Regions from separate parts of the Pigmentiphaga sp. MLSB6-MA01 genome, predicted to be linked through region 1. Evidence: predicted binding sites of a transcription regulator. Region 1 holds the regulator's gene; each other region holds the start of a gene.
What was found. The regulator FNR, encoded in region 1, switches genes on or off when oxygen is low (the NO sensors DNR and NnrR bind a similar motif). The targets are predictions, from matches to a motif close to TTGATNNNNATCAA.
Positions count from the first base shown of each region.

Region 1 (4,076 bases):
TGCTGGTGGACGAGGTCGAGCTGGAACGCCGCCGCGCCGACTGGACCCCCGCGCGAGCGACGGTGCAGCGCGGCTACCGGTGGCTGTACCAGCGGCATGTGATGCAGGCCGAGTACGGCTGCGACTTCGATTTCCTGCGTGCGCCGGGGCGGGCCGACGATGCCGGAGGCGGAAGCTAGCGCATTGTCTATTCCGGACCTCGCGGATATAGTCATGCTGCCATGGACATCAACAAGCTAGACCTGAATCTCCTGCTGGTATTCGAGGCACTCTATCTCGAGCGCAACGTGACCCGCGCGGGGGAGCGCGTGGGTCTGTCCCAGCCGTCCATGAGCAATGCCCTGCTGCGTTTGCGCAACCAATGCAACGATCCGCTGTTCGTGCGGACGCAGGGCGGCATGGAGCCGACCCCCTATGCCGCCGAACTGGCGGGCAGCGTGCTGCGGGCGCTGGAGCTGGTGCGCAACGGTTTCGAGCAGGCCAGCGGATTCGATCCCGCGTCCAGCCAGCGCGGCTTCACGCTCCTGATGTCCGACTTTTCCCAGTTCCTGGTGTTGCCGCAGCTCGTGGCGCGTTTCAAGTCCTCGGCGCCAGGCATCAGCCTGGAGGTCAGCAGCCTCAGCCGGGAGCATTACCGGGCGGCGCTGGAGAGCGGCGACGCCGACCTGGCGGTCGGCAACCTGCAGGAATTGCAGAGCGGTTTCTACCAGCAGGGCCTGTTCGTCGACCAGCACGTCTGCGTGATGGGCAGCGGCTTCAGCAAGGCGGATGAGGCGATCACGCTGGACGAATACCTCGCGGCGCGGCATCTGGTGGTGACGGCCAACAAGACCGATCTGCAGATCGAAAAGGAACTGGGCAAGCAGGGGCACAGGCGCGAGGTGGCGCTGCGCGTTCCCAACTATCTGGTGCTGCCCAAGATCCTGGCGCAGACGGACCTGATCGTGACGGTGCCCGAGGTCATCGCGCAGGCGATCACCGACGATGCCGCCGGGGCGACGTGGTCGCGGCTGCCTTTCCAGACGCCGCATACGCACATGCGCCAATTCTGGCATGCGCGCCATCATCACGACAGCGCCAATACCTGGCTGCGCCGGCAGATCGCCGACCTGCACATAGGTGCCAGCCTGCGCAAGGTGGGAGAACGCCAGACGCCGCCGGCGCGTTCCGAGGCGGCGTGAAGCGTCGCGCGGAGGCTACTCCGCCAGGGCGACCAGGTGGCCCCAGTTCAGCCGTGATTGCAGATGGAAATAGGTCATGGCCAGCCAGCCCTTGCGCATCCATGCGGTGGCCGTCGCGTCGGGCAACTGGTCGAAGCGGGCCTCGTCCACCACCAGGAAGCCGTCCAGCGTGACGCGCTCGCCGCCGCGCAGGTCCACGGCCACCTGGCGCGGGATCAGGAGATTCTCGGCCCGCAGGGCGGCGACGTAGTCGCGCGTCATGGCCAGGCCGGCCTGGAGTTCTCCCAGGAATTGCAGCATTTCCCCGACGACGGGGGACGGCCGTCCGTCGTCGAACAGGGGGCGCGCGTCGCCGGCGGGGCTGCGCAGGTGTTCGGCGTCTTCGTCCACGCACAGCGCGTAGCGCTGGCTGGCCGGGTCTTCCTGCAGGATGAACGGATAGCGTCGCAAATGGGCGGGAACGTAGCGGTTGGGCCGCCACTGTCCGGCGGCGTCCACCATGAGGTTTTGCGCGTTGCGCAGGCCCAGCACCGCCATGGGCATCTGTTCGTCGCCGGCGAACACGATGGGCAGGTCCCGCGCCACCATCGCGAATTCCGTCGCCACCAGCGGCACCGCGGTCTGGCCGCGCGAGAAGGCATAGCCGGCCTCGCGGTCGAAGCGCAGGTGGGCATGGCGCTGGGGGTCCAGCGCGCGGGCCTGGGCGAACATGGGGGCGTTGGCCCCGGCCTGGGGGGAAGTGGTCATGGGTGTTCCGTCAGCAATGGGGGCCGGCAAGGCCGCGCAGCGCCGGCATGTCGAGGATCTCGACCTGTTTTTGCTGGATCCGCAGCACGCCGGACTTGGCGAAGCGAGAGAACAGCCGGCTCACGGTTTCCAGGGTCAGCCCGAGGAAGTTGCCGATTTCCTCGCGGCTCATGCGCAGCACGAAGGCGGACGAGGAATAGCCGCGGGCGGCCAGGCGCTCCGACAGGCTGACGAGGAAGACCGCCAGCCGCTCTTCGGCGCGCATCGTGCCCAGGGACAGCAGCATTTGCTGGTCCTGTTCGATTTCCCGGCTCATCAGGCGCATCAATTGGCGCTGCAGGGAGGGCAGGTGATTGGCCAGCGAGGACAGGTCGCGCACCGGGATCACACAGACCTCGCTGTCTTCCAGCGCGATGGCGGTCGAGGCATGGCTGCTGCGGCCCAGCCCATCCAGCCCCACGATCTCGCCGGGCAGGTGAAAGCCGGTGATCTGCTGGCGGCCATCCGCCAGTTCGAGATAGGTCTTGAGGGTGCCGAAGCGGATGCCATAGACGGCGTCCAGGCCGTCTTCGAAACGGAACAGGGGTTCGCCCCGGGTGAGCCGGATCCGTTGTTGCACCAGTTCGTCCATCCGGCCGGCGTCTTCAGTGGCCATGCCGACGGGCAGGCAGAATTGCCCCAGCCCGCAGGTCGAACAGCGTACGGAGTCGAGAGTAACCGGAATGCGTTTGGTCATGGCTGGTCTTTATTCTGGGCCGGCCGTGGCGGCCTGGGCGGGCGGAGCGGGGCTAGGGCAGGCGTTTGGCGTAGCTTTGCCGCAGCATGTCGATGAAGACCCGGACACGCAGCGGCAGATGCTTGCGTTGAGGATACACGGCGTAGATGGCGTTGGGGGGCGCGGCGAATTCGTCGAGCACGGCCACCAGGCGTCCTTCCTTGAGGTCGTCTTCGATTTCCCACAGCGATCTCCACGCCAGGCCCCGTCCATCCAGCGTCCAGGCATGCAGCACGGCGCCGTCGGTGCATTCGAGCGTACCCGATATGCGCTGCGGCGTGGCCTTGCCGTCGATGCTGAAGAGCCAGCCCCGGGCCTGGTTGACGCCGGTGCCGAAGGACAGGCAGTTGTGGCGCGCCAGATCGGTGGGGTGCTGGGGAGTGCCGTGCCGGGCCAGGTAGGCGGGCGACGCGACGACCATGCGGCGGTTGTCGGCCAGGCGCACGCTGACCATGCTGGAGTCGGCCAGGTCGCCGATCCGGATGGCGCAGTCATAGCCTTCGTTGACCAGATCCACCAGCCGGTCGTTCAGGTCCAGCGTCACGGTGATGCCGGGATAGGCGTCCAGCAGGCGGGGCAGCAGCGGGGCGACATGGCGCCGGCCGAAGCCTCCGGGCGCCGTGACGCGAAAATGCCCCTTGGGGTGTTCGCCGCCCGCCGACACACTGTTTTCGGCATTCTCGAGGGATTGCAGGATTTGCTGGCATTCCTCGAAGAACTCCGTGCCCTCGGCGCTGAGCGAGATCTTGCGCGTGGTGCGTATCAGCAGCTTGACGCCCAGCCGGGTTTCCAGCGCGTCGATGCGCCGGCCGATGACGGCCGGCGCGACGCCTTCGCTGCGGGCCGCGGCCGACAGGCTGCCGCGCACGACGGCGGAGACGAAGGATTCGATCTGCTTGAAGCGGTCCATGGGGGGCGCCGCGCACCGCATGCGGGCCGTTCCAGGAGGCGCCGGCCGGGCGGGGCGGGTGATTTATGCAAAATAGTAAATAATTTGCCTCCGATTCTAGCCCATCCCTAAAAGCCGAAGGTGGGCTTGGCGCATCAGCCCCGGGGTTCGCGCCGCAGGACGCGGATCAATTGGTCGATATCCAGCGGCTTGGTCAGGTGGAACGCGAACCCGGCATCCAGGCAGCGGCGCACGTCGGATTCCATGCCATAGCCGGTGAGCGCGACCGCGATCTGGCCGGACTGGGGGGCGTAGCGCCGCAGCACGTCGATGCCGTCGCCGTCGGGCAGCCCCATGTCGCTGACCAGCACGTCGTAGCGCCGGGCATCGACGCAGCGGCAGGCGGCCGCCACGCTTTCCGCGACCTCGACCTCATAGCCGTATTCGGCCAGCAGGTATTGCATGGCTTCGGCGGTATCGACGT
Region 1 covers NZ_JBXAFV010000013.1:47,767-51,842, reverse strand. Annotated here, with positions in the region: gene AC1Q6E_RS20405 (IlvD/Edd family dehydratase) at 1-179, shown strand, start outside; gene AC1Q6E_RS20400 (LysR family transcriptional regulator) at 222-1,181, shown strand; gene AC1Q6E_RS20395 (SapC family protein) at 1,197-1,928, opposite strand; gene fnr (fumarate/nitrate reduction transcriptional regulator Fnr) at 1,939-2,664, opposite strand; gene AC1Q6E_RS20385 (LysR family transcriptional regulator) at 2,717-3,613, opposite strand; gene AC1Q6E_RS20380 (hybrid sensor histidine kinase/response regulator) at 3,748-4,076, opposite strand, start outside.

Region 2 (4,076 bases), on a different contig from region 1:
CGCTGTCGTCGGCCAGCCGATGTTGGCGCGGCAATACCGCCACCAGCGGATCGGACAACAGCGGGTAGGCGTCGAGTTCCGGGGGAAAGGCCCCGCTGGCGGGCAGGCGCATGAACCCCACGTCGCTGCGCCCGTCCAGCATGGCCTGGATCTGCTCCTGGCTGGTCTCTTCGATCAATTGCACCGCCACGGCCGGATGGCGTTCGCGGAAACGCGACAACAGGTTGGGCAGCGCGCCGGTCAGGACCGCGCTTTCGGTGAATCCCACCCGCAGCGTGCCCAGTTCGCCGCGCGCGGCCCGCGCCGCGATGGACGCCGCCCGTTCGGCCTGGGCCAGCAGCGCGCGAGCCTCGGGCAGGAACAACTGGCCGGCCTCGGTCAGGGACACCTGGCGCTTGTTCCGATGGAGCAGTCGGGCACCCAGGTCCTGTTCCAGCGCCTGCAATTGCTGGCTCAGCGGAGGCTGGGACATGCCCAGCCGGGTCGCCGCCCTGCCGAAATGCAGTTCTTCGGCCAGCGCCACGAAGTACCTGACCCGGCGTAGATCGATCATAGGGATTGGATATTACTGGGCATGATTTCAGTATTGGACGATATCAGACAAAACGCCTAGAGTTAACCCCTAGATCGTCACTTGCTCGACTGCCATGTCTTCCGCCCCGCCCGTCGGCGCCTCACTGCCACCCCAGGACACCACCGCGTATCAGGCCGCCGCCGCGCCGGCCCTGCCGCCGGGCCACATCGAGCGCGGCACGCCGGCATTCTGGCGGGCGGTGATCGCGTTGTTCGCCTCCGGTTTCTCGACCTTCTCGCTGCTGTATTTCGTACAGCCCCTGCTGCCGCTGTTCGCCCACGATTTCGGCCTGTCGCCCGCGGCTAGCAGCCTGGCGCTGTCGCTCTCCACCGCCCTGCTCGCGGTTTCCATGCTCGTGGCCAGCGCCATGTCCGAGCGGCTGGGCCGGCGCGCACTCATGTTCGCCTCGCTGCTTGGCTCGGCGGCCCTGACCACCGCGATGGCCCTCTTTCCCCAGTGGCCGGCGCTGCTGACGCTCCGTGCCTTGATGGGCATCACCCTGAGCGGCCTGCCGGCCGTCGCCATGGCCTATGTGGGCGAGGAAATGGAACCCCGCGCGGCCGGACTCGCCATGGGCCTGTACATCGGCGGTTCCGCCATCGGCGGCATGTCCGGCCGCCTACTGGCCGGCGTCATCGCCGACGGCCACGGCTGGCGCGTCGCGGCCCTGGTCATCGGCCTGATCGGCTTCGCCGGCGCGGTGCTGTTCTGGAAGACCCTGCCGGCATCCCGGCATTTCAAGCCTCGCATGCTGGACGTGGCCGGGGCCCTGGGCAGCTTCCGTGCCCACCTGCGCAATCCTGTCATGCTGCGGCTGTTCGCCCAGGGCTTCCTCCTGATGGGCGGCTTCGTCGCCGTGTACAACTACATCGGCTTCCGGCTGCTCGCCCCGCCATTTTCGCTCAGCCATGCCGTGGTCGGCATGGTCTCGGTGGTCTACCTGGCAGGTATCGTCAGTTCCGCCTGGATGGGAGACCTGGCCGCCCGGCTTGGACACGGGCGCGTCATGGCCGCGGGAGTCCTGCTGCAACTGGCCGGCGTGCTGCTGACCTTGTCGGGCAACCTGTGGCTGCTCGTCCTCGGGATGGCCGTGCTGACCTTCGGCTTCTTCGGCGCGCACTCCATCTGCAGCTCCTGGGTGGCGCGCGCCGCCCGCCAAGGCCGCGCCCAGGCATCTTCGCTGTACCTGTTCGGTTATTACTGCGGTTCCAGCCTGATCGGACTGGGCGGCGGCTATGCGCTGGACCGGGCGGGCTGGGGCGGTTTTGTCGGGCTGGTGGCCGTCCTGCTGGCGCTCGCGGCGGCCAATGCCATCCTGCTGGCCCGGCGCGCGGCGGCGGTCTAGGGCCCGTTCAGTTCTGGTTACCAACTCTCCCGCAGGCACCCTTTCCTTTTCCCCTTTTTCGTACCAGACTATCCATGAGTTGCCACCGTCGCCCACGCGTGCGGCGGACTTGAGCCAGATCAAGGTTCACGCATCGCGTTGCGGCTAGGATGGAGTCATCCACTCACGGCTGGAGGCGCATATGCTGGGACGTATCGCAGTTCATCTCGATCTGGACCGGGGCTGCAGGCGGCGCGTACGCGCCGCGGCGCAACTGGCCGCCGAACACGATGCCGCGCTGGTCGGCATCCATGCCAGTTTCGGCCGCCCCCTCCCCTATCACTACGAAGGTTTCTTCGTTTCCGACGACGTCAATCGCATGCTGCGCCAGCGGGTGGCGGACGACCGCGCCGCCACCGAAGCCCTGCTGCACGAGGTCGCGGGCGAAACCGGCGTGACGGCGCACTGGCGCACGGGAGACGGCCTGGCCGAGGACATCCTGTGCGAGCAGGCCCGCTATTGCGACCTCCTGATCATGAACCAGCCCAACGACGCCGATCCCGGCCCGCTGCAGATGCCGGCCCTGCTGGCCGCCGTGATGCTGGGCGCGGGCCGCCCGGTCATGATGCTGCCGTCGGTAGGCGAGTTGAACGCCATCGGCCGTCGCGTGCTTTTCTGCTGGGATGAACGGCGCGAATCGGCCCGCGCGCTGGCCGATGCCGGCCCCATCCTGGAAGAGGCCTCCGAGCTGTTCGCGCTGCGGGTCGACCCGCCGTCCGAATCCAGCGAGGCGGCCCAGGCCAAACGGGCCGATTTCCTGGCCTACTGCGCCGGGCGCCAATACCCGATCCCCCAGGAAACCGTGCGCGAGAGCGCGGGAGTGGGGATAGGCAATTGCATCCTGAATGCGGCCACGGACAACGCCTGCGACCTGATCGTGATGGGCGCCTACGGCCACAGCCGGGTGCGGGAGGCGGTCCTTGGCGGCACGACACGGACCCTGCTGGAGTCGATGACCGTGCCGGTCCTGTTTTCCCATTGACCCAGGGGCCCGTGGACGGCCCGGGGATCGGCAAGGAGCCGCACCATGAAGCAGAATCCACGATGGGCGGCGCCCCTGGCGCTTGCGCTGGCGGCCGCCTGGCCGCTTGCCGGCCAGGCGATGGACAAGGGCGAACAGAACGGCATCGCCTACGTGACGGGCGGCGTGGGCCAGGATGAGTCGACCGCCATCCGTGGCATGGCCAAGGACTACAGCCTGCGCCTGCTGGCGGCGGCCAGGAGCGGCGAATACGTGGCCGACGTGCGCGTGTCCATCCGCGACAGCGGCGGCAAGGACCTCCTGTCCGTGACCACCCAGGGCCCCTACCTGCTGGCCCGGCTCGCGCCCGGCAACTACCGGATCGACGCCGAATACGGATCGGCCAGGCAAAGCCGCCAGGTCCGCGTTCCCACCTCGGGACGGACCGACGTTTCCTTCTATTTCTGACCGGACCGGTCACTCACCATTCCAGGAGCATTCCATGTACCAGCGCATACTCGTTCCCGTCGACGGCAGCCCCACCTCCAACCGCGGGCTGGACGAGGCCCTGCGCATCGCGGCCCTGACCAAGGGGCAACTGCGTCTGATGCACGTGATCGACGAGTTGTCGCTGGCCGGGTCCATGGGCGCCTACGCCGCCTATGCCGACTGGATCACCGTCCTGCGCGCCAACGGCGCCGAACTGATCCAGCAGGCGCAGGCCAAGGCGAAGGCCGCGGGTATCGCGGCCGATACCGTGTTGCACGACAATTTCGCCGGCCCGGTGCACGAACTGGTGATCCAGGAAGCGCGCAAATGGCCGGCGGACCTGATCGTGATCGGCACGCACGGCCGGCGCGGCCTGCCCCGCATGGTGCTGGGCAGCAGCGCCGAGAAGATCCTGCGCGGGGCGCCGGTGCCCGTGCTGCTGGTCCGGCTGCCCGAGGCCGACGACGACGCCGGCCCGGGCACCCCGGACGTCACCCCTTGAGCTTGATGCTCGTGGGGTCGGCGGTCAGGTAGCCCACCGCGGCGCCGAAACGGTCCTTGTAGTTGGTACGGATCAGCGGGTCCAGCGCGTCCTTGACCTTGTCGTGCAGCGAACTCCAGTCACCGGCGTGCTGGAAGTTGCTCATGATGTAGGTCCAGCCGTTGAT
Region 2 covers NZ_JBXAFV010000002.1:15,873-19,948, reverse strand. Annotated here, with positions in the region: gene AC1Q6E_RS03415 (LysR family transcriptional regulator) at 1-553, opposite strand, end outside; gene AC1Q6E_RS03410 (MFS transporter) at 648-1,919, shown strand; gene AC1Q6E_RS03405 (universal stress protein) at 2,101-2,940, shown strand; gene AC1Q6E_RS03400 (carboxypeptidase-like regulatory domain-containing protein) at 2,986-3,387, shown strand; gene AC1Q6E_RS03395 (universal stress protein) at 3,422-3,910, shown strand; gene AC1Q6E_RS03390 (PhoX family protein) at 3,900-4,076, opposite strand, start outside.
Region 2: AC1Q6E_RS03405 (universal stress protein) is a predicted target of FNR. The motif match lies at 2,029-2,042, and genes of this name have one in related genera.

Region 3 (4,076 bases), on a different contig from region 1:
TTCATCCAGGAACTGGACGAGGCGCCGGTCGGCGCGACGGTGGTGTTCTCGGCCCACGGCGTATCCAAGGCGGTGCGTGGCGAGGCCGAACAGCGCGGCCTGCGGGTGTACGACGCCACCTGTCCCCTGGTGACCAAGGTCCATGTCGAGGTAGCCAAGATGCGGGCCGCCGGCAACGAGATCGTCATGATCGGCCACAAGGGGCACCCTGAAGTGGAGGGCACGCTGGGCCAGTCCGAGGCCGGCATGTATCTGGTCGAGACGGTCGAGGATGTGGCCGCGCTGGTCGTGGCCGATCCGGAGAGGCTCGCCTACGTGACCCAGACCACGCTGTCGGTGGACGACGCGGCGCAGGTCGCGGCCGCGCTCAAGGGCCGGTTTCCGAATATTTCCGAGCCCAAGAAGAGCGACATCTGCTACGCCACGCAGAACCGCCAGGATGCTGTCAAGGTGATGGCGCCCGAGTGCGACCTGGTGCTGGTGGTGGGCAGCGTCAACAGCTCCAATTCCAATCGGCTGCGCGAGGTGGCCGAGCGCAAGGGCGTGTCCGCCTATCTGATCGACGGCGCCGCCGATATCGATCCTGCCTGGCTGGAAGGGCGCCGCCGGGTGGGCGTCACGGCCGGCGCCTCGGCGCCCGATGTGCTGGTGCAGCAGGTCATCGCCCGCCTGAAGGAACTGGGCGCGGCGTCGGTGCGCACCCTGGCGGGCGCCGAGGAAGGCATCGCCTTCCCGCTGCCCAGGGGCTTGTCCAAGAACGTCCGCCTGTAGTCCTACGGAGCCTTCATGCGTCTCTATGGTTATTTCCGCAGTTCCGCCGCGTATCGCGTGCGCATCGCGCTGGCCTTGAAAGGGCTGCCGTACGACTATCTCGCGGTGCACTTGCTCAAGGATGGCGGCCAGCAGCTGCAGCCCGATTTCCGTCGCCTGAGCCCAGCCGCCCTGGTGCCGGTGCTGGAAGACGACGGTCATGTCCTGACCCAGTCGCTGGCCATCATCGAATACCTGGAGGAGACGCGTCCGCAGCCCGCGCTGCTGCCGGCCAGCCCGGCCGAGCGTGCCCGCGTGCGGGCGCTGGCGCTGAACATTGCCTGCGACATCCATCCGCTGAACAATCTGCGCGTGCTGAAGTACCTGAAGAGCCCGTTGGGCGTGGACCAGCAGGGGCGCGACGAATGGTACCGGCACTGGGTGGAGGGCGGCCTGGCCGCGCTCGAACGCATGCTGGCCGACTCGCCCTCGACGGGATTGTGCTGCCATGGCGACCAGCCGACGCTGGCCGACCTGTGCCTGGTGCCGCAGGTCTACAACGCCCGCCGCCTGAAGTCGGACCTGGGCGCCATGCCGACCGTGCTGCGCATCGCCGACCATTGCGCGGCGCTGCCCGCGTTCCAGGCCGCCCATCCCGATGCGCAGCCGGATGCGGAGTAGCATTTGAATACGCGCGCAAAATTTTGCTAGAATAGCGGGCTAGCTTGAAGTACGCGCTTTTTGGGCCTTGAAGGCCTGGACTCTTGGGTCCTGGGGCGGCTTCACAAAGCTTGCGCCGGCATAGCTCAGTTGGTAGAGCAGCGCATTCGTAATGCGAAGGTCGGGGGTTCGACTCCTCTTGCCGGCACCATCAAAAAAAGGGGCTGCCTATCGGGCAGCCCCTTTTCCTTTGCCGTTCCGGTAAGTCTTCACGGCGGTGTCCCCTCGTCGTCCGGGTCATTCATGTTCTTCAGGTCGCGGGTCAGCTGCCCGACCTTGTTCGCGATGGCGCGAAGTTCCGCCGGTGGCAGGACCATGTGCGCGGCCAGTCGGAACAGGTACAGATGCGTGAACAAGGCGGGGATCGTCTCGTCCGTCCAGCCTGACCAGACATCTTGAAGCGAGGAGGCGTCCGGCCGGGGCGGGTGGCCCTGGGAGTCGGGCGTGGATCTGCCTGCGTCGTGTGGCCGCTTCATGCCCGTGGCCGTGCCGTGGTCGTCCGGACGGGGGTCAGGCAGTGCCGGCAGGCCTGCGCGGCGGGGGAAACGTAGCGCTCGCATTGTTCGCAAAGCGTGCCGCCGCAGCGGGCGATTTTCGCCATGCGCCGCGACCGGCGCCGGTTCCTGATGAAAATTGTGGTGCATATACCACATATTAGGACAAGCAAAGCCGTAAAAAGAAGATCCATTTGTCCCTCAAATCGGAGTTTGTCGAGAGCAGGGATAATATCCACATTTTGTTACGGCGGGTTTCATTTCGAGGGTGGCTCGCCCCCGGAATGGGGAGATATTCGTGCGATTCCGCCCGATGCGCGCCGCAAGCTTGATCCAGGTCAAGCCTGGCCCGGCCGGGGCGGGCTCGCGCCAGCGGGGTCGTGGCACGATAGGTCTTCCCCCAACAATGGAATGCCAGCATGGGTACCGATACTTGCAGCATCTTGCTTGCCACCGATTTGAGTGCCCGCGGCGACCGGGCCCTGGACCGTGCGATCGACATCGCCCGCCAGCGACGCTGCAAACTCGTCGTGCTCCACGTCATCGAAGAATCGCCGCTGGTCGAGCGGCTGATGGCGCGTGGCAACCGCGAAGCGGACAAGGAGGCGGCCGAGAGCGCCCTGCGCGACATCGTGGGCGAGGTGGACGTGCCGATGGAGCTGGTGCTGGAGACGGGCAACCCCGTCGATGTGATCCAGCGCACCGCGCGTGGCCGGCAGTGCGACCTGATCGTGACCGGCGTGGCCCGTGACGAGACGCTGGGCCGGCTGCTGCTGGGATCGACCGTCGAAAAACTGGCGCGTGAGTCGACGCTGCCCATACTGATCGTGAAGAAGCGGCCACATCGTCCCTACCGGCATGTCGTCGCGGCCACGGATTTTTCCGAGGGCTCCCGGCAGGCGATGAACGCGGCGAGGGCTTTCTTCCCCAGTGCGCAAATGACGCTGTTCCACGCCTACCCCACACTGAAGGCCGATCCGGACCAGGATGAGGTCGAGGCGGCGCGCCGGGCGGCCGAGCGCCTGGCCGATGGCTTCATCGCCAATAACCTGCCGCAGGCGGGGCAGGCCGGCACGCGGCTGGTCCTGCAGCATGGCATGCCCGAGGGCGCGGTGCCGGACTATGCGCGCAACCATCCCACCGATCTGCTGGTGGTGGGTACGCATGGCTTGACGGGGCTGCTGCGGACCGCCATCGGCAGCGTGGCGGAGCGGCTGGTCTATCTGACGCCCTGCGATGCCTTGATCGTGCGTACGATGGAACATTGAGGCAAGGCGGCGGGCCGGAATCGCGGTTTCGGCATGCCGTCGTCGTTACCTAACTGCGAATAAGTCGCATTTGTGATATCGTAGCAATCTTCACGGTCAGCTACGCGATTCATTCGAATGAGTGCCACCTTGCATTGGAATACGCCGGCCCCCCTCGGGCTGCGCGTCGGCGCCGGCGTCGCGGTGGCGCTTCTCCATGTGGCAGTGGTTGGCGCGATACTGGCGGCCAACACCGAGCCGCAGGTGGCCAAGCCGGTCGAGACGGTCGAGGTAAGGTTCGTCGAAATCGCGCCCCAGGTCCAGGTGGCCGCCGCGCCGCCCGCGCCCACGCCGCCCGCCCCGAAGCCCGAACCCAAGCCAGTCCCGCCCAAGCCCGTCCCCAAGCCCGCTCCCAAGCCGCCGCCTCCCAAGCCGGCCCCCCCGCCGCCCGAACCCGCTCCTCCTTCCGAAACCGCCTTGTCGCAGCCCGCGCCGGAGCCGGCCCCCGCGCCAGCGCCCGCGCCGGCCGCGACGCAGCCGGCCAGCGGTAGGCCCGAGCCGTCCGACCGCACGGCGGCGCCGCAGGCGCCGGTCTCCAACGAGCCGCGTCAGGTGGGTTCCATTGATTACCTCGGCGCTCCGCCCGAGCCGGTGTACCCCAGGACTTCGATACGTCTGTCCGAAGAGGGCAGTGTCCTGATCCGGATACGCGTGAACGCCAGCGGGCGGGTGGAAAAGGCGACGGTGGAGAAGTCCTCGGGATTCTCCCGGCTGGACGAGGCGGGGCTGGAAGCCGCTGCACGTGGCCGTTTCAAGCCCTACACCGAGAACGGCGTGGCGCTCGTCAGGGAAACCCTTATACCGT
Region 3 covers NZ_JBXAFV010000008.1:49,112-53,187, reverse strand. Annotated here, with positions in the region: gene ispH (4-hydroxy-3-methylbut-2-enyl diphosphate reductase) at 1-771, shown strand, start outside; gene maiA (maleylacetoacetate isomerase) at 787-1,431, shown strand; tRNA gene AC1Q6E_RS14495 (tRNA-Thr) at 1,546-1,621, shown strand; gene AC1Q6E_RS14490 (hypothetical protein) at 1,680-1,826, opposite strand; gene AC1Q6E_RS14485 (universal stress protein) at 2,384-3,232, shown strand; gene AC1Q6E_RS14480 (energy transducer TonB) at 3,350-4,076, shown strand, end outside.
Region 3: AC1Q6E_RS14485 (universal stress protein) is a predicted target of FNR. The motif match lies at 2,293-2,306, and genes of this name have one in related genera.